Regions from separate parts of the Streptomyces sp. NPDC039462 genome, predicted to be linked through region 2. Evidence: riboswitches for the same ligand, from Rfam matches in the RefSeq annotation. Region 2 holds a riboswitch; the other holds the start of a gene.
What was found. A riboswitch is a leader RNA that binds a small molecule or an ion and turns the genes downstream of it on or off. The one in region 2 is predicted to bind S-adenosylmethionine.

Region 1: linked by a shared signal. The riboswitch ahead of thrC (threonine synthase) and the one ahead of ACZ7LU_RS28865 (aminotransferase class V-fold PLP-dependent enzyme) in region 2 are both predicted to bind S-adenosylmethionine.

The regions. Positions count from the first base shown of each region.
Region 1 is NZ_JBVKAO010000011.1:2,492-11,462, forward strand. It holds gene groL (chaperonin GroEL) at 1-1,040, opposite strand, end outside; gene ACZ7LU_RS38795 (cold-shock protein) at 1,370-1,573, opposite strand; gene ACZ7LU_RS38800 (MoaD/ThiS family protein) at 1,993-2,268, opposite strand; gene thrC (threonine synthase) at 2,355-3,674, opposite strand; SAM riboswitch class I at 3,668-3,796, opposite strand; gene ACZ7LU_RS38810 (glucosyl-3-phosphoglycerate synthase) at 3,973-4,917, shown strand; gene ACZ7LU_RS38815 (trehalose-6-phosphate synthase) at 4,968-6,374, shown strand; gene otsB (trehalose-phosphatase) at 6,399-7,271, opposite strand; gene ACZ7LU_RS38825 (DUF3263 domain-containing protein) at 7,291-7,533, opposite strand; gene ACZ7LU_RS38830 (ABC transporter substrate-binding protein) at 7,575-8,840, opposite strand.
Region 2 is NZ_JBVKAO010000006.1:111,837-120,807, forward strand. It holds gene ACZ7LU_RS28835 (hypothetical protein) at 1-274, opposite strand, end outside; gene ctaE (aa3-type cytochrome oxidase subunit III) at 438-1,058, shown strand; gene qcrC (cytochrome bc1 complex diheme cytochrome c subunit) at 1,136-1,945, shown strand; gene qcrA (cytochrome bc1 complex Rieske iron-sulfur subunit) at 1,942-2,997, shown strand; gene qcrB (cytochrome bc1 complex cytochrome b subunit) at 2,994-4,634, shown strand; gene trpD (anthranilate phosphoribosyltransferase) at 4,782-5,846, shown strand; SAM riboswitch class IV at 5,943-6,060, shown strand; gene ACZ7LU_RS28865 (aminotransferase class V-fold PLP-dependent enzyme) at 6,225-7,598, shown strand; gene ACZ7LU_RS28870 (glycerate kinase family protein) at 7,547-8,764, opposite strand; gene ACZ7LU_RS28875 (SLC13 family permease) at 8,795-8,971, opposite strand, start outside.

The DNA of each region.
Region 1 (8,971 bases), on a different contig from region 2:
ATCTGGTTGACGCGGCCCTGGACCTGGTCGCTGTCACCGGCACCGTCGACGATGGTCGTCTCGTCCTTGGTGATGACGACCTTGCGGGCGCGGCCGAGCAGGTCGAGACCGGCGTTCTCCAGCTTGAGGCCGACCTCCTCGGAGATGACGGTGCCACCGGTGAGGATGGCGATGTCGCCGAGCATGGCCTTGCGGCGGTCACCGAAGCCCGGGGCCTTGACGGCGACGGACTTGAAGGTGCCACGGATCTTGTTGACGACCAGCGTGGACAGGGCCTCGCCCTCGACGTCCTCCGCGATGATCAGCAGCGGCTTGCCCGACTGCATGACCTTCTCCAGGAGCGGAAGGAGGTCCTTCACGTTGGAGATCTTGGAGTTGACGATCAGGATGTACGGGTCGTCGAGCGACGCCTCCATACGCTCCATGTCGGTGGCGAAGTACGCCGAGATGTAGCCCTTGTCGAAGCGCATACCCTCGGTGAGCTCCAGCTCCAGACCGAAGGTCTGGGACTCCTCGACGGTGATGACGCCTTCCTTGCCGACCTTGTCCATCGCCTCGGCGATGAGCTCGCCGATCTGGGTGTCGGCGGCGGAGATGGAGGCCGTCGAAGCGATCTGCTCCTTGGTCTCGACATCCTTCGCCTGCTCGAGCAGGGCGCCGGAGACGGCCTCGACGGCCTTCTCGATGCCGCGCTTGAGGGCCATCGGGTTGGCACCGGCGGCCACGTTGCGCAGACCCTCGCGCACCAGGGCCTGGGCCAGGACGGTCGCGGTCGTCGTGCCGTCACCGGCGACGTCGTCCGTCTTCTTCGCGACCTCCTTGACCAGCTCGGCGCCGATCTTCTCGTACGGGTCCTCGAGCTCGATCTCCTTGGCGATGGAAACACCATCGTTGGTGATCGTGGGGGCGCCCCACTTCTTCTCGAGGACGACGTTGCGACCCTTGGGGCCCAGGGTCACCTTGACGGCGTCGGCGAGCTGGTTCATGCCGCGCTCGAGGCCGCGCCGTGCCTCCTCGTCGAACGCGATGATCTTGGCCATGTGAAGTGGTCCTCCCGGACGGGGTGGAAACGCAAACGGACCGTGCTGGTGCCCGCGACGGACGGACTGCGTGCCGTGTGGTTCCTTGCCCCACGCGGCCTGCGGACCTCACCGACCCGATCCAAGTTCTGTCACTCTCACTCGGAGAGTGCTAAGCCCAATGATTAGCACTCGACCCCCACGAGTGCAAGGTGCTCCCGCCAGATCCGCCCGGCGCGCGGGAGCACGGACGCACCCCGGGGGCCCGCACCGGACGCACACGAGGGGCCCGTACCCCTGTGGGATACGGACCCCTCGCGATGCTTGCTTCGGTGGTCGATCGCGCCGAGCTAGACGGCGAGCTTGACCATGTCCGCCTGCGGACCCTTCTGGCCCTGCGAGATCTCGAACTCGACTCGCTGACCTTCTTCAAGGGTGCGGTAGCCGTCCATCTGGATCGCGCTGTAGTGGACGAAAACATCCGCACCACCGTCGACCGCGATGAAGCCGTACCCCTTCTCCGCGTTGAACCACTTGACGGTGCCCTGAGCCATGCCTAACTCCCCTATTACTGGCCCTTGCACAGGACCGCACTTCGCGGACCCGGGTCAGACCTCACCCCCCACTGATTGGGGGTGTGCGCCGGAACGCGTCGACCGCCGCTGAATGTATCTGTCCAACTGCCGTCTGCAACAGGTCAATCGGACGAGAATTCTGGGCGCGCCCGATCGGTAATATGCGGAGAATTCACCGGAATCCAGGGCAAGTCGGGCCGGGCAAAAGGCACATGAGGCTCAAATGGGCAGTGCGCTTTGGCTACTTCTTGTCGGCTCCGGGCCGACTTCGTATATGCACTCGGCACTGACGGCGAAGCACGCTTCCCAACTGTACCGCGCTCAACCAAGCAGAATTGCCCCCTCCGCTTCTCTCGCGGAGGGGGCAATTCGAATTACGCAGGGTGCTTGCGAAAAGGTCAGCCGCCGGCGACGGCGGGAATGATCGAGACGCCCGCGCCGTCCGGCGTGGCCGTCTCCAGGCCCTGCTCGAAGCGGACGTCGTCGTCGTTCACGTACACGTTGACGAAGCGGCGCAGCTTGCCCTGGTCGTCCAGGACGCGGGCGGCGATCCCGGTGTGGTTCTTCTCCAGGTCGGCGATGACCTCACCCAGATTCGCCCCCTCGGCGGCGACCTCGGCCTTGCCGCCGGTGTAGGTGCGCAGAATGGTGGGGATGCGAACGTTGACACTCATGGTTCACCTCAGGGGGATACGGGCCCCGTAAGGGGCGCGGGGAACTGCGCGACCAGCCACAACGGCCCCGCAGGGAAGCAACAACCTCAGCCGGCAAGCCCCGCGGAGCGAAACGCCTCAAGGCTCGGCTTGATCGTGGCGGTGGCCTGCGAAGTCTCGGCGACAGCGTCAAGCGTCTTCAGGCCGTCCCCGGTGTTCAGGACCACCGTGGTGAGGGCCGGGTCGAGAAGCCCCGCCTCGAAAAGCTTCTTCGTGACGCCCACCGTCACACCCCCCGCGGTCTCCGCGAAGATCCCTTCCGTGCGGGCGAGCAGCTTGATCGCCTCGACGACCTGCTCGTCGTTCACGTCCTCGACCGCCCCGCCCGTGCGGCGCGCGATGTCCAGGACGTACGGCCCGTCGGCGGGGTTGCCGATGGCCAGCGACTTGGCGATGGTGTTCGGCTTCTGGGGGCGTACGACGTCGTGCCCGGCCTTGAAGGCGGTCGACACCGGCGAGCAGCCCTCGGCCTGCGCGCCGAAGATCTTGTACGGCTTGTCGGCCACCAGGCCGAGGGCGATGAGCTCCTTCAGCCCCTTGTCGATCTTCGTGAGCTGCGAGCCGGAGGCGATGGGGATGACGAGCTGGTCGGGCAGCTCCCAGCCGAGCTGCTCGCAGATCTCGTACGCGAGGGTCTTGGAGCCCTCGCCGTAGTACGGCCGCAGGTTGACGTTGACGAAGCCCCAGCCCTCGCCCAGCGGGTCGCCGATGAGCTCGGAGCAGAAGCGGTTCACGTCGTCGTAGTTGCCCTCGATGCCGACGAGTTCACCGCCGTAGACCGCGGCCATGACGACCTTGCCCTGCTCCAGGTCGTGCGGGATGAACACGCAGGAGCGGAAGCCGGCGCGGGCCGCGGCGGCGCCGACGGCGCCCGCGAGGTTGCCGGTGGAGGAGCAGGAGAGCGTGGTGAAGCCGAAGGCGCGCGCCGCTTCGAGGGCCTGCGCGACGACGCGGTCCTTGAAGGAGTGCGTGGGGTTGCCGGAGTCGTCCTTGACGAACAACTTGCCCTGCTCGAAGCCGAGTTCACGGCCGAGGTTGTCGGCCTTGACGAGCTGGGTCCAGCCGGGGTTGAGGTTCGGCTTGTCGGCCACGTCGGCGGGGACGGGGAGCAGCGGGGCGTAGCGCCAGATGTTGGCGGGGCCTGCCTCGATCTGCTTGCGGAGGGCTTCCGGGTCGCCGAGCGGCAGGTCGTACGCGACTTCGAGGGGGCCGAAACACTCGACGCAGGCGAAGATCGGGCCGAGCGGGAACGTGGTGCCGCACTCACGGCAGGAAAGGCCGGAGGCGGGCCCGAGGTCGACGGAAGGGGTGGTGCTCTGGGTGGCGACGGTCTGCACAGCCATGGAGGCGAGGCCCTTTCTCCTCATCTTCCTCGCGACGCATCTCGCCGCGAGACGGAATTGGCACCTTCCCCACCGTGACCTCGCGGTCGGCGGGAGGGTTGCCGGGGCTTCAACGGGCCGTTTCCCTCTGCCCCTCTGGATGAGCGGTTTTCGATTATGGGTTTCAGTTGTCGATCTCAACGCGGCGGTGACCCCGACATGCGATGGTCACCGGCGTTGTTCAAGACTGTAACCGAAGCCCCGGACCCTTGAGATAGTCGTCCGAACCGCGAGATGGATCACATCGATCACCTCATCGATCACCTATGGGAGGACCGCGACCGTGCTGGAAGAGGTCGAGCGCTGGCTCAGCAGGCGTTCCTGGTCCGTCGCCGACCGGCCGCCGGCCCGGCTCGCCGAGGCCAAGCGCGCCGGCGGCGCCTCGGTGAGCGTCGTGCTGCCCGCGCTCGACGAGGAGGGGACGGTCGGCGAGATCGTCGCCGAGATACGCCGCGAGCTGATGGAGAAGGTCCCGCTGGTCGACGAGCTGGTGGTGATCGACTCCGGCTCCACGGACCGTACGGCCGAGGTCGCCGCGGCGGCGGGCGCGAAGGTCGTCCGCAGGGACGAGATCCTGCCGCGCGTCCCCGCGGTCCCGGGCAAGGGCGAGGTGCTGTGGCGCTCGCTGCTCGCGACGAGCAGTGACATCGTCGCGTTCGTCGACGCTGACCTGCGGGAGTTCTCCGCGGACTTCGTCTCGGGGATCGTGGGACCGCTGCTCACCGACCCGGACGTGGCCTTCGTGAAGGCGATGTACGACCGCCCGCTCGGCGAGGCCGCCGGGCAGGGCGGCCGGGTGACGGAGCTGATGGCGCGGCCGCTCCTGAACATGCACTGGCCGCAGCTGGCGGGGTTCGTCCAGCCGCTCGGCGGCGAGTACGCGGCCCGCAGGTCGCTCCTCGAGCGGCTGCCGTTCCCCGTCGGGTACGGCGTGGAGCTCGGCCTGCTCGTCGACGCGCTGCACACGGTGGGTCTGGACGCGCTGGCGCAGGTGGACGTCGGGGTGCGCAAGCACCGGCACCAGGACGGGCAGGCGCTCGGGCGGATGGCGGCGGCGATCTACCGGACGGCACAGCTGCGGCTCGCGCGCGGGCATCTCGTACGCCCCGAGCTCACGCAGTTCGAGCGGGGCGAGCACGGGTTCGTGCCGCGGACGTACGCGGTCGACACGGAGGAGCGGCCGCCCATGACGAGCATCGCCGAGTACGCGCACCGCCGCGTGGCGTGACCGGGAGCCCGTACGTTTGCCCGACCCCGGGACGGGCTACGTTTTGCCACATGGTCTCCGAGCACGGTTCGTCAGCAGCACAGGTACTCGTCGCGTCCAACCGCGGCCCCGTCTCGTACACCGTCGGAGAGGACGGTGAGCTGACCGCCAGGCGTGGCGGCGGCGGCCTGGTCTCCGGGCTCAGCGCCATCGGTGACGAGGCGGACGCCCTGTGGGTGTGCGCGGCGCTCGGCGACGGCGACCGCGAGGCGGTGCGCCGGGGCGTCGGTGAGCCGGGCGTACGGATGCTGGACATCGACGCGGACGTCCACGCGGACGCGTACAACGGCATCGCGAACTCGGTGCTGTGGTTCGTCCACCACCTGCTCTACCAGACGCCGTTGGAACCGGTCTTCGGACCGGAGTTCCGCGCACAGTGGGCGGCGTACGAGACGTACAACCGGGCGTTCGCCGAGGCGCTCGCCGAGGAGGCGGGGCCGGGGGCGGCCGTCCTGGTGCAGGACTACCACCTGGCGCTGGTGCCGGGCATGCTGCGGGAGCTCCGCGAGGACCTGCGCATCGGCCACTTCTCGCACACCCCGTGGGCACCCGCCGACTACTTCCGGATGCTGCCGGACGACGTGGCCGAGCAGTTGCTGCGCGGGATGCTCGGCGCCGACCGGCTCGGCTTCCTCACCGGGCGGTGGGCGGACGCGTTCACGGAGTGCTGTGTGCGGCTCGTCGGCGGGACCTCGGGCACCAGGATCGGGGTGCACGGGCTCGGCGCCGACGCCGACTTCCTGCGGGAGCGGTCGCGGCGCGACGACGTCGAGGAGCGGATGCGGGCGCTGCGGGAGCAGGCGGGCACGCAGGACGGCGAGGACCGGAAGTTGATCGTCCGGGTGGACCGGACGGAGCTGTCCAAGAACATCGTCCGGGGCCTGCACGCCTACCGCGAGCTGCTCGACACCCACCCCGAGTGGCGTGAGCGCGTCGTGCACGTCGCCTTCGCCTACCCGTCCCGGCAGGACCTGGCGGTCTACCGCGACTACACCGCGGAGGTCTCCCGGGTCGCCGAGGACATCAACGCCACGTACGGGACGGACGGCTGGACCCCGGTGGTCCTGCACGTCAAGGACGACTTCGCGCGCTCCCTCGCGGCCTACCGCATGGCGGACGTGGCCCTGGTCAACCCCATCCGCGACGGCATGAACCTCGTCGCGAAGGAGGTCCCGGTCGTCTCCGACGAGGGCTGCGCGCTGGTCCTGTCGCGGGAGGCGGGCGCCCACGAGGAGCTCGGCGAGGACGCGCTCTCCGTGAACCCCTTCGACGTCACGGCCACGGCGGAGGCCCTGCACACGGCCCTCCTGATGCCGCCGGAGGAGCGCGCCGAGCGCACGAAGCGCCTCGCGGCGGCGGCGACGGCGCTGCCGCCCGCGCAGTGGTTCCTGGACCAGCTGCGGGCCCTGACGGGCTGAGGCGCCCCGCGCGCCCGCGCGCGCTCAGGTCAGCCGGGCGCCGATCGCCGACAGCAGCCGTACGACACCCTGCGGGCCGTCCACGACCAGGTCGGCCCGCCCGGCCAGCTCCTTGACCTCCGCGCTGCCGCTGCACACGAGCAGGCCCGCGACACCGTCCGAGCGGAGCTTCTCCACGGCGCCGAAGGCGGGCAGGTCGCCGAGGTCGTCGCCTGCGTAGAGAACGGACTCGGCGCCCACCTCGTGCAGGTACTCGGCGAGGGCCACGCCCTTGTCCATGCCGGGCGGCCGCAGCTCCAGGACGAGCCGGCCCGGCTCGACGATCAGGCCGTGCCGGTGCGCCAGCTCGCCGAGCGGCTCGCGCAGCGCCTCGAAGGCCGCCTGCGGGTCCTGCGCCCGGCGCGTGTGCACGGCGACGGCGCGGCCCTTCTCCTCTATCCACGATCCGCGCCAGGCGCCGATCCCGTCCAGGAAGCCGGGCAGCTCGGCGCGGACGGCCGCGACCCCGGGGTGCGGCTCGGCGGCGCGGACCGTGCCGGTGACGGCGTCCCAGCGCTCGGCGCCGTAGTGCCCGAGGACGACGAGGTGCTCCAGGCCGGGGACGCCCGCGAAGCCGCCGTAGCGGACGGCGACACCCGCCGGGCGGCCCGTGACGACCGCCACCGACCGCAGGCGGGGGGCGAGCGCGGCGAGCGCCGGCACGGCGTCCGGGTGGGCGCGCGCCTGTTCGGGATCGGGCACGATCGGGGCGAGCGTCCCGTCGAAGTCCAGCGCCACCACGGCGCGTTCCGGCCGGGCGAGGAACGCCGCGAGGCCGTCGCGCCCCGCAGACGTCACGGGCTCGGGCAGGCCGGGCGGCTCGGGCAGGTTCGACAGCGAGTACGTAGGGTCACCCATGGGCCCGACCTTAGCCGCGTCAGCGCTCGGCGCGCCGGGACTCCCGCACCCGGCGCAGCCGATTGACCGTAATCGGGTCGTGGGCGAGCGCCCGCGGGTCGTCGAGGAGGGCGTTCAGGAGCTGGTAGTAGCGCACCGGCACCATGCCGAGCTCCTCGCGGACGGCGCGCTCCTTGGCGCCCGGGCCCGGCCACGGCCGCCGCTCGAGGGCCAGCACCGCGCGGTCCCGCTCGGAGAGGCCCTCCCGCTCCTGATCGGTCATGCCCGCCACGCTACCGGCCGCCTCGGACAAGGCCGCATCGGCTACTCGGCGTTCTCCGCGGTCATCGCCCGGGTCTGGATCCGGCCGAGCACCGACTTGGGGTCGCCGCCCTCGCCGACGGTCTTGCCGATGTCCTTCTTGATGTCCGCCGAGACCTGCGCCCAGGACGTCTTGCCCACCGGGTAGAGCTCCGAGGTGGGGAGCTCCTTGAGGAACTCGCCGAGCGCGGTGTGGCCGCGGTCCTTCGCCATCGCCTGCGAGGCGGAGGTCGTCACGGGCAGGATGTCGTACTCGTTCGAGAATTCGAGCACGTTCTTCTTGCTGTAGACGTAGTCGAGGAACTTGCCGGCCTCCTTGCGGTGGCCGTTCTGCTTGAACGCCATCATCCAGTCGGCGACGCCCATCGTGGCCTGCGCCTTGCCGTTGACGCCGGGCGCCGGCACCATGCCGAACTTCACGCCCTTCTTGGCGGCCATCTTCATCAGCGTCGGGTGACCGTTGAGCATGCCGACCTCGCCGCGCGAGAACGCCGCGAACGCCTCGGCGCGGTTCAGCTGCGCGGGGGGCGTGGGACCGGTCAGGCCCTTGCCGACGAGCTCGTCCCTGAGCCAGGCGAACGTCTTGGCGTTCTGCGGGGAGTCGAGGGCGTACGAGCCGACGTTGTCGGTGTAACCGCCGCCGCCGCTCAGCATCCACATGAGCGTCTCGGCGGGGGCCTCCTCGGGGCCCAGCGGCAGCGCGTACGGGATCTTCACGCCGCGCGCCTTGAGCGCCTTCGCGTCGGCCTGCAGCTCGCTCCAGCTCTGCGGCGGAGTGAGGTGGGCGTCCTTGAAGAGCTTGGTGTTGTAGAAGAGCAGCCGCGTGGAGGAGGCGAACGGCATGCCGTACTGGATGCGGTTGACCTCGCCGGCCTGCGAGAGCGGGGCCAGGAAGTCGGCCTGCGTGGCGATGGAGAGGAGCTCGTCGGCCTCGTAGAGCTTGCCCTGCGCGGCGTAGTCGGCGTAGGCGCCGATCTGTGCCAGGTCGGGGGCCTCGCCCTTCTTGACCATCTCCTTGACCTCGCGGTCGACGTCGTTCCAGGAGTGAACGGTCACGTCGACCTTGATGCCGGGGTTCTCCTTCTCGAACCCCTCGACGACCTTGGCCCAGTACTTCTTCGAGCTGTTCGCCGCCGAGTCGCCGTAGTCGGCGGCCACCAGCTTGAGGGTGACGTCGCCGGAGTCGCCGGGACCGCCGCAGCCGGCGAGTACGCCCGCCATGCCCAGTGCGGCCACCGCCGCGGTCAGTCCTGTCACGCGCCGCTGCACAGCTGTCCCACCCTCGTTGCTTCCACAATCCGCTTGAACCGCGAGTTTCCCCCGAGTCCGGACACAAGGTCTACACCACCCGCGTATCACTTGTGCAACGGCGGTCCCGCCGATGACCATGGCGGGAGTCC
Region 2 (8,971 bases):
GGCGCCCGATGAGCAGCAGCACGGGCGGCGACTGGAACACCTCGTCCTTGATCTGGCGGCAGACCCCCATGCCGCCGGGCGCCGACTCGCCGTCCAGCACGCAGACGTCGATGCCGCCCCGGTCGAGCTCCTTGATGACCGCGTGCGGCGTCGCGCACTCGATGAACTGGACCTGGGGAACGTCGGCGGCCGGCCTGCGGCCGGTGGCCAACCGGACTTGCTCGCGGGTGCTCGCGTTGTCGCTGTAGACCAGCACCGTGGCGGTCGGCTGCATTGTTCCTCCGATACTCGGGAACCGATGGGCGGATGCTACTCCTCCCGACACCCCGTCAACACCGGTTCGCGGAGGCCTCCGATGGGCCATCCGGGCAGGACACAGACCGCAGACACTCCGAACGGCACCCCCCGGGGTGAGGGCGGGATAAGCGACCGACATAATGTCGGTCGTGGCGACAGCAACGACAGTAGATACCGGGCACGCGCACCCGCCGGTCAATCGACCGAACCTCACCAGCGTCGGAACCATCATCTGGTTGAGTTCCGAGCTGATGTTCTTCGCGGCCCTCTTCGCGATGTACTTCACCCTGCGATCGGTGACAGGTCCTGATCACTGGAAGGAAATGGCTTCGGCCCTGAACTTCCCGTTCTCGGCGACGAACACCACCATCCTGGTGCTCTCCTCTCTCACGTGTCAGCTCGGCGTGTTCGCAGCTGAACGCGGTGACGTGAAGAAGCTCCGGATGTGGTTCATCGTCACCTTCATCATGGGTGCGATCTTCATCGGCGGTCAGGTGTACGAATACACCGAGCTGGTCAAGCACGAGGGCCTCTCGCTCTCGTCGGACCCGTACGGCTCGGTCTTCTACCTGACCACCGGCTTCCACGGACTGCACGTGACAGGCGGCCTGATCGCCTTCCTGCTGGTCCTCGGTCGCACCTATGCGGCCAGGAGGTTCACCCACGAGCAGGCGACCGCAGCCATCGTCGTGTCCTACTACTGGCACTTCGTCGATGTGGTCTGGATCGGCCTCTTCGCCACGATCTACATGATCAAGTAAGCGGCAGGTCGCTCACGCGACGCATTCGAAACATTCCAGAAGCATCGACGCAGAAGATCCTGACACCGGGGTAATCCGTGAAAAAGCTCTCCGCACGACGACGCCATCCGCTGGCGGCGGTCGTCGTCCTACTCCTCGCGCTGGCGGCCACCGGGGGGCTGTACGCCGCGTTCGCGCCGGCGGACAAGGCGCAGGCCGATGACACCGCCCAGTCCCTCGCCATCGACGAGGGCAAGAAGCTCTACGCCGTGGGCTGCTCCAGCTGCCACGGAACCGGCGGTCAGGGCTCCTCCGACGGTCCGAGCCTGGTGGGCGTCGGCGCCGCCGCTGTCGACTTCCAGGTCGGCACCGGCCGTATGCCGCTCCAGCAGCCGGGTGCCCAGGCGCCCAAGAAGAAGGTCATCTACAACCAGGCCCAGATCGACCAGCTGGCGGCGTACATCTCGTCGCTGGGTGCCGGTCCCTCGGTTCCGACCGAGAAGCAGTACAGCCCGGACGGAGCCGACATCGCCAAGGGCGGTGAGCTGTTCCGCACGAACTGTGCCCAGTGCCACAACTTCACCGGTGAAGGTGGCGCGCTGACGCACGGCAAGTTCGCGCCGTCGCTCGAAGGTGTCTCCCCGAAGCACATCTACGAGGCCATGCAGACCGGCCCGCAGAACATGCCGTCCTTCCCCGACACCACGATGCCGGAGAAGAGCAAGAAGGACATCATCGCGTACCTCGACGCGGTCAACGGCGAGAAGACCGAGAGCCCTGGCGGTCTCAAGCTGGGCGGTCTGGGTCCGGTCAGTGAAGGCCTCTTCGGCTGGATCTTCGGTCTCGGCTCGCTGATCGCGGTCGCCGTGTGGGTCGCCGCTCGGACCGCAAAGGCCAAGAAGTCATGAGTAGCCAAGAGATTCCAGAAGAGAACCTGCCCAGCAAGCAGGAGACCGAGCACGGCTCGGTGGCGACCGCGGAGGACAACCCGTTCGCCGACCCGGGGCTGCCGCCCCACGAGCACCGCGTCCAGGACATCGACGAGCGGGCCGCCCGGCGTTCCGAGCGCGTCGTGGCGTTCCTGTTCACGCTGTCGATGATCGCGACCGTCGGCTTCATCGCCTCGTACGTGGCGATCCCGGCCGACAAGAGCGTCTTCATCTGGCCGATCGGGCACATCAGCGGCCTCAACTTCGCCCTGGGCACGACCCTCGGCGTGGCGCTGTTCTGCATCGGCGCGGGCGCGGTCCACTGGGCCCGCACCCTGATGTCCGACGTCGAGATGACCGACGAGCGGCACGCGATCGCGGCGGAGCCCGAGGTCCGTGCCAAGGTCATGGCGGACTTCAAGCAGGGCGCCGAGGAGTCGGGTTTCGGTCGGCGCAAGCTGATCCGCAACACGATGTTCGGCGCGCTGGCCCTGGTCCCGCTCTCCGGTGTCGTCCTGCTGCGTGACCTCGGGCCGCTGCCCGAGGACAAGCTCCGGCACACCAAGTGGGCCAAGGGCAAGATGCTCGTGAACATGAACACCCACGAGCCGCTGCGTCCCGCGGACGTGCAGGTCGGGTCGCTGACCTTCGCCATGCCCGAGGGCATGTCGGAGCACGACCACGACTTCCAGACCCAGATCGCCAAGGCCGCCCTGATGATCGTCCGGATTCAGCCGGAGAACATCAAGGACAAGCGCGAGCTGGAGTGGTCGCACGAAGGCATCGTGGCGTACTCCAAGATCTGCACCCACGTGGGCTGCCCGATCTCCCTGTACGAGCAGCAGACGCACCACGTCCTCTGCCCGTGCCACCAGTCCACCTTCGATCTCTCCGACGGTGCCCGAGTCATCTTCGGCCCGGCTGGTCACGCCCTGCCGCAGCTGCGCATCGGCGTGAACGAAAAGGGCTACCTCGAGGCGCTCGGCGACTTCGAAGAGCCCGTCGGTCCTGCCTTCTGGGAGCGCGGATGAGCACCACCACCACTTCCTCCAACGAACAGCGCAAGCAAGCGCCCGCCGGCGAGCGCGTCGCCGACTGGGCCGACGGCCGGCTGGGGATCTACTCCCTCGCCAAGGCCAACATGCGCAAGATCTTTCCGGACCACTGGTCCTTCATGCTCGGCGAGATCTGCCTGTACAGCTTCATCATCATCATCCTCACGGGTGTGTACCTGACGCTGTTCTTCCACCCGTCGATGAACGAGGTGGAGTACCACGGCAGCTACATCCCGATGCAGGGACAGTTGATGTCGGAGGCGTTCAACTCGACCATGCACATCTCCTTCGATGTGCGCGGTGGTCTGCTGATCCGGCAGATCCACCACTGGGCGGCGCTGATCTTCCTCGCCGGCATGTTCGTGCACATGATGCGCGTGTTCTTCACGGGTGCGTTCCGCAAGCCGCGTGAGGTCAACTGGCTCTTCGGCTTCCTGCTGTTCGTCCTCGGCATGTTCACCGGTTTCACCGGTTACTCGCTCCCGGACGACCTGCTCTCCGGCACCGGTGTCCGCTTCATGCAGGGCGCCATCCTGTCGGTGCCGATCGTCGGCACGTACCTGTCGATGTTCCTGTTCGGCGGCGAGTTCCCCGGCGGCGACTTCGTGGCCCGGTTCTACTCGGTCCACATCCTGCTGCTGCCGGGCATCATGCTCGGCCTCGTGGTGGCGCACCTGATCCTGGTCTTCTACCACAAGCACACGCAGTTCGCGGGCCCCGGCAAGAGCAACAAGAACGTCGTCGGCATGCCGCTGCTGCCCGTCTACATGGCCAAGGCCGGAGGCTTCTTCTTCCTGGTCTTCGGTGTCATCGCGGTCATCGCGGCGATCGCCTCGATCAACCCGATCTGGGCCATCGGCCCGTACCGCCCGGACCAGGTGTCCACCGGCGCCCAGCCCGACTGGTACATGGGCTTCGCCGAGGGTCTGATCCGTGTGATGCCGGGCTGGGAGATCAACCTCTGGGGTCACACGCTCGTCCTGGGTGTGTTCATCCCGCTGGTCATCGTCTTCCCGCTGGTCCTCGTGGCCATCGCCGTCTACCCGTTCATCGAGTCCTGGGTCACCGGCGACAAGCGCGAGCACCACATCCTGGACCGCCCGCGCAACGCCCCGACCCGCACGGCCTTCGGTGTCGCGTGGATCACGGCGTACATGGTCATGCTGGTCGGTGGTGGCAACGACCTGTGGGCCACGCACTTCCACCTGTCGCTGAACGCGATCACCTGGTTCGTCCGGATCGCCTTCTTCGTCGGACCGGTCATCGCCTTCATCGTGACCAAGCGGATCTGCCTGGGTCTGCAGCGGCGCGACCGGGACAAGGTGCTGCACGGCCGCGAGTCGGGCATCATCAAGCGGCTGCCGCACGGTGAGTTCATCGAGGTCCACGAGCCGCTCAGCAAGGAGCAGCTGCACACGCTCACCGCGCACGAGCAGTACAAGCCGGTCGAGCTCGGCCCTGCGGTCGACGAGAACGGCGTCAAGCGCAAGCTGTCCGGTTCGCAGAAGCTGCGGGCCAAGCTCTCCAAGGGCTACTTCGGGGAAGAGGGTCAGATCCCCAAGCCCACCGCCGACGAGTACAAGGAGATCACGAGCGGCCACGGCCACCACTGATCATCTGGAGCTCTGAAGCTCTGACCTCCCAAGGTCGCCACGGTAAGAGCCCCGTCCAGGCAATGGACGGGGCTCTTTGCCGTCCCCGGGGCTGGATAGGGTGGGACTCACCCCAAGTACACACACAGACGAAAACCAGGAGCGGCCATGAACGCTGTGACCCCCGCAGGAGGCGACACCGCGGCGGACCGTTCCTGGCCCGACGTACTGAACGGCCTGCTGGCGGGCCGTGACCAGAGCGCCGACGACACGGCCTGGGCCATGGACCGCATCATGCGCGGCGAGGCCACCGACGCGCAGATCGCGGGCTTCGTGGTCGCGCTGCGGGCCAAGGGCGAGACCGTCGAGGAGATCTCCGGTCTGGTACGCGCCATGTACGCGCACGCCAACGTCATCGACGTGCCGGGCCCGAGCGTCGACATCGTGGGCACGGGCGGCGACGGCGCCAAGACCGTCAACATCTCGACCATGTCCGCGATCGTCGTCGCCGGAGCCGGCGCGAAGGTCGTCAAGCACGGCAACCGGGCCGCCTCCAGCGCGTCCGGCGCCTCCGACGTGCTGGAGAAGCTCGGCGTCAACCTCGACCTCACCCCGCAGCGGGTGGTCGAGGTCGCCGAGGAGGCTGGCATCACGTTCTGCTTCGCCGTGAAGTTCCACCCGGCGCTGCGCCACGCCGGTGCCGCCCGCAGCCAGCTGGGCATCCGGACCGTCTTCAACCTCCTCGGCCCGCTCACCAACCCGGCCAAGGTGCGCGCCCAGGCCGTCGGGGTCGCCGACCCCCGGATGGCCCCCATCGTGGCGGGCGTCTTCGCCGAGCGGGGGCACTCGTCCCTCGTCTTCCGCGGTGACGACGGGCTCGACGAGCTGACGACGACGTCCACCTCCCGGGTCTGGGTGGTGCGGGACGGCGCCGTGCGCGAGGAGGCCTTCGATCCCCGGGACGTCGGGCTCGACCTGGTGCCCGTCGAGGCGCTGCGGGGCGCCGACGCCTCGTACAACGCGGAAGTGGCGCTGCGGCTGCTCGACGGGGAGAGCGGACCGGTGCGGGACGCGGTGCTGCTCAACTCGGCGGCGGCGCTGGCCGCCCTGACGCCCACCGACGAGCCGCTGGCCGAGCAGATCCGGGCCGGCATCGCCCGGGCGGCGCAGGCCATCGACTCGGGCGCCGCGAAGAAGGCCCTGGAGCGCTGGGTGGCAGCGAGCAACCGCTGAGAGCCGCCCTCGGGCGGTGGTGATGTGACGCAGGGCGCAGTCCGGATTCTGGACTGCGCCTTGCGCGTCGAAGATCGTGTGGCAGGATGCTGCACAGGTCATGAGTGACAGCGACTACGGCCCCGGCCCGCTGTCCGGCAACCCTCCGTCCGTGGCGGGGTGCCCCGGGTGAAGACCAGGTCGTACGCAGCAAGGCGTATGGCAAGCGCGGACCCCTCGCAACCCTGGGGTCCTGGTCCTCAAGGGAGCAGTCTCGTGAGCCAGCGAATGTGACAGGGCTTCTACGCCCCGCCTCCGCACACCCTTTTTCACCTTTCTCCTGCGCCGTCGACCGACGTCCGGCGCAGTGATCTCGCCTGCTTCTCACGGGAGTTCGCCATGTCTGTTTCCGCCGTTGCCGTCGACGCCGCCGTCTGTGCCCCGCTGCCGGTCCTCGGCCGGGACGTCACCGTTCCGCTGGTCACCGGCGGCGAGGTGAGCTACGCCGCGCTCGACTACGCGGCGAGCGCGCCGGCGCTGCAGCGGGTGTGGGACGACGTGGCCGCGTACGCGCCGTACTACGGCAGCGTGCACCGCGGCGCCGGGTACCTGTCGCAGCTCTCCACCGACCTGTTCGAGAACAGCCGGACCGTCGTCGCCGAGTTCCTCGGCTGCCGCGAGGACGACCAGGTCGTCTTCACCCGCTCCACCACCGACTCGCTGAACCTGCTCGCCGCCGCCCTGCCCGCCGGCTGCCAGGTCTTCGTCTTCGAGACCGAGCACCACGCCTCGCTCCTGCCGTGGCGGGACGCCCGGGTGACCTACCTGAACGCGCCGCGCACCCCCGACGAGGCCGTCCAGACCCTGGAGCGGGCCCTCGCCGACCGCGACCCCTACGGCCCGGCGCTGGTGTGCGTGACCGGCGCCTCCAACGTCACCGGCGAGCTGTGGCCTGTGCGGGAGCTGGCCGCCGCCGCGCACGCGCACGGCGCCCGGATCGTCCTCGACGCGGCGCAGCTCGCGCCCCACCACCCCGTCTCCATCGGCGAGTTGGACGTCGACTGGGTCGCCTTCTCCGGACACAAGCTGTACGCGCCGTTCGGCTCGGGCGTCCTCGCGGGCCGCTCCGACTGGCTGCGGGCGGCAGAGCCGTACCTCGCGGGCGGCGGCGCCTCGCGCAAGGTCGCACGGCGTACGGACGGCGGCGTGGACGTGGAGTGGCACGAGAGCGCGGCCCGCCACGAGGCCGGTTCGCCGAACGTCATCGGCGTCTACTCCATCGCCGCCGCCTGCAAGACGCTCACCGAGGCGCGCTTCGACCAGCTCGTCGCCCGCGAGCAGTACCTGATCGCGAAGGTGCGCGAGGGGCTCGCCGAGGTGCCCGCCGTGCGGGTGCTCTCGCTCTTCGGGGACGACGCGCCGCGCGTGGGCGTCATCTCCTTCGTCGTGGACGGCTGGAACAGCTCGCACTTCGCCGCCGCGCTCTCCGCCGAGTACGGCATCGGCGTACGGGACGGCCTGTTCTGTGCCCACCCGCTGGTGCGCACCCTGCTCGGCAGCGAGCCCGACGAGCCCGGCGCGTGCGGCGCCCCCGAGGCCGCGCCCGGCGAGAAGTCGCTGAACGCCATCCGCGTGAGCTTCGGCGCGGGCACCCCCGACGAGCACATCGAGCGTTTCGTGCGCGCCGTCAAGGAGCTGGTGTCGGACGGCGCGCGGTGGAACTACCGCACCGAGGACGGGCGTTGCGTGCCGGACACCAGCGCCGCCGCCTGACCCGCGGGCAGCCGGCCCCCGGGCAGCCGTGAGCCGAGCTGGATCATCCGCAGGGCCCGCTCCGTCGCGTCGGTGAGGAACTCGCCGCCCCGGCCGAGCGCCTCCGTCAGCGAGACCGGAGCGGGCAGGATCGCGCTGTACGCGTCCACGCCCAGCGCGCGGACGGTGTGCGCGCCGTCCCCGATCGTGCCCGCGAGGACCAGGACCGGGCGCCCGGACCGCTTCGCGCGGCGGGCCACCTCGGCGGGGACCTTGCCGCGCGGGGTCTGGTGGTCGAGGGCGCCCTCCGCGGTGATGACCAGGTCGGCGCGGGCCAGCCGCTCGTCGAGGTCGAGCCGTTCGAGCAGCACGTCGAAGCGGGGGAGCAGCGCGGCGCCGAGTGCGGCGAGCCCGGCGCCGAGGCCGCCCGACGCGCCCGTGCCGGGTCCCTCGAAGAGGTCGGTGCGCACGGGCAGGTCCCGCGTGAGGAGGTGCGCCCAGTGCTCAAGGGCGGCCGCGAGCTGCTCGACCTGCTGGGGTGTCGCGCCCTTCTGGGGGCCGAAGACGCGGGCGACGCCGCGCTCGCCGCACAGGACGTTGAAGGGGTTGCAGGCGACACGGATCTCGGTGGCCGCGAGGCGCGGGTCGAGGCCGCCCGGGTCGATGCGGCTCAGCCGCGTCAACTCCCGCCCGCCGTGCGGCAGTTCCCAGCCGTCGGCGTCGAGGAGCCGGGCGCCGAGGGCTTGCAGGGCGCCCGCGCCGCCGTCCGACGTGCCCGAGTCGCCGCAGCCGACCAGGATGCGGCGGGCACCCGCGTCGAGCGCGGCGCGGATCAGCTCGCCCACGCCGTACGTCGTGGTGGCGCCCGGGTCCCGCAGGTCGCGGGGGACCAGCGAGAGCCCCGCCACGGCCGCCATCTCGACGACCGCCGTGCCGTCGGGCAGCAGGGCGAAGTGCGTGCCGATCCGCTGGCCGACGGGACCGGTCGCGGGCAGGGCGACGAGCCGCCCGCCGCCCGCGGCGGCCAGCGCGCGGGCGGTGCCCTCGCCGCCGTCCACCAGCGGGATCAGATCGGTCTCCGCGTGCGGGACGACACGGCGTACACCGGCGGCGATGGCCTCGGCCGCGGAGCTCGCGGACAGGGACTCCTTGAAGCCGCTGGGGGCGATGGCGAAACGGGTCAGCATGACGGTCTCCAGGGGGATTCAAGGGCGGGTTCAGCGGACGGGGACGCCGAGCAGCGGCCAGAGCGTCACGGCGAAGAGCAGGACGAGCGCGGCGGTCAGCGGGGCGAGGACCGCGGAGAGGCGCAGCAGGTCGCGCGGGGTGTAGGTGGGGGTGTCCGGGAGCTCGGCGAAGAGGGTGACGGGTTTCGCGGAGGCGGGCAGCGTGTG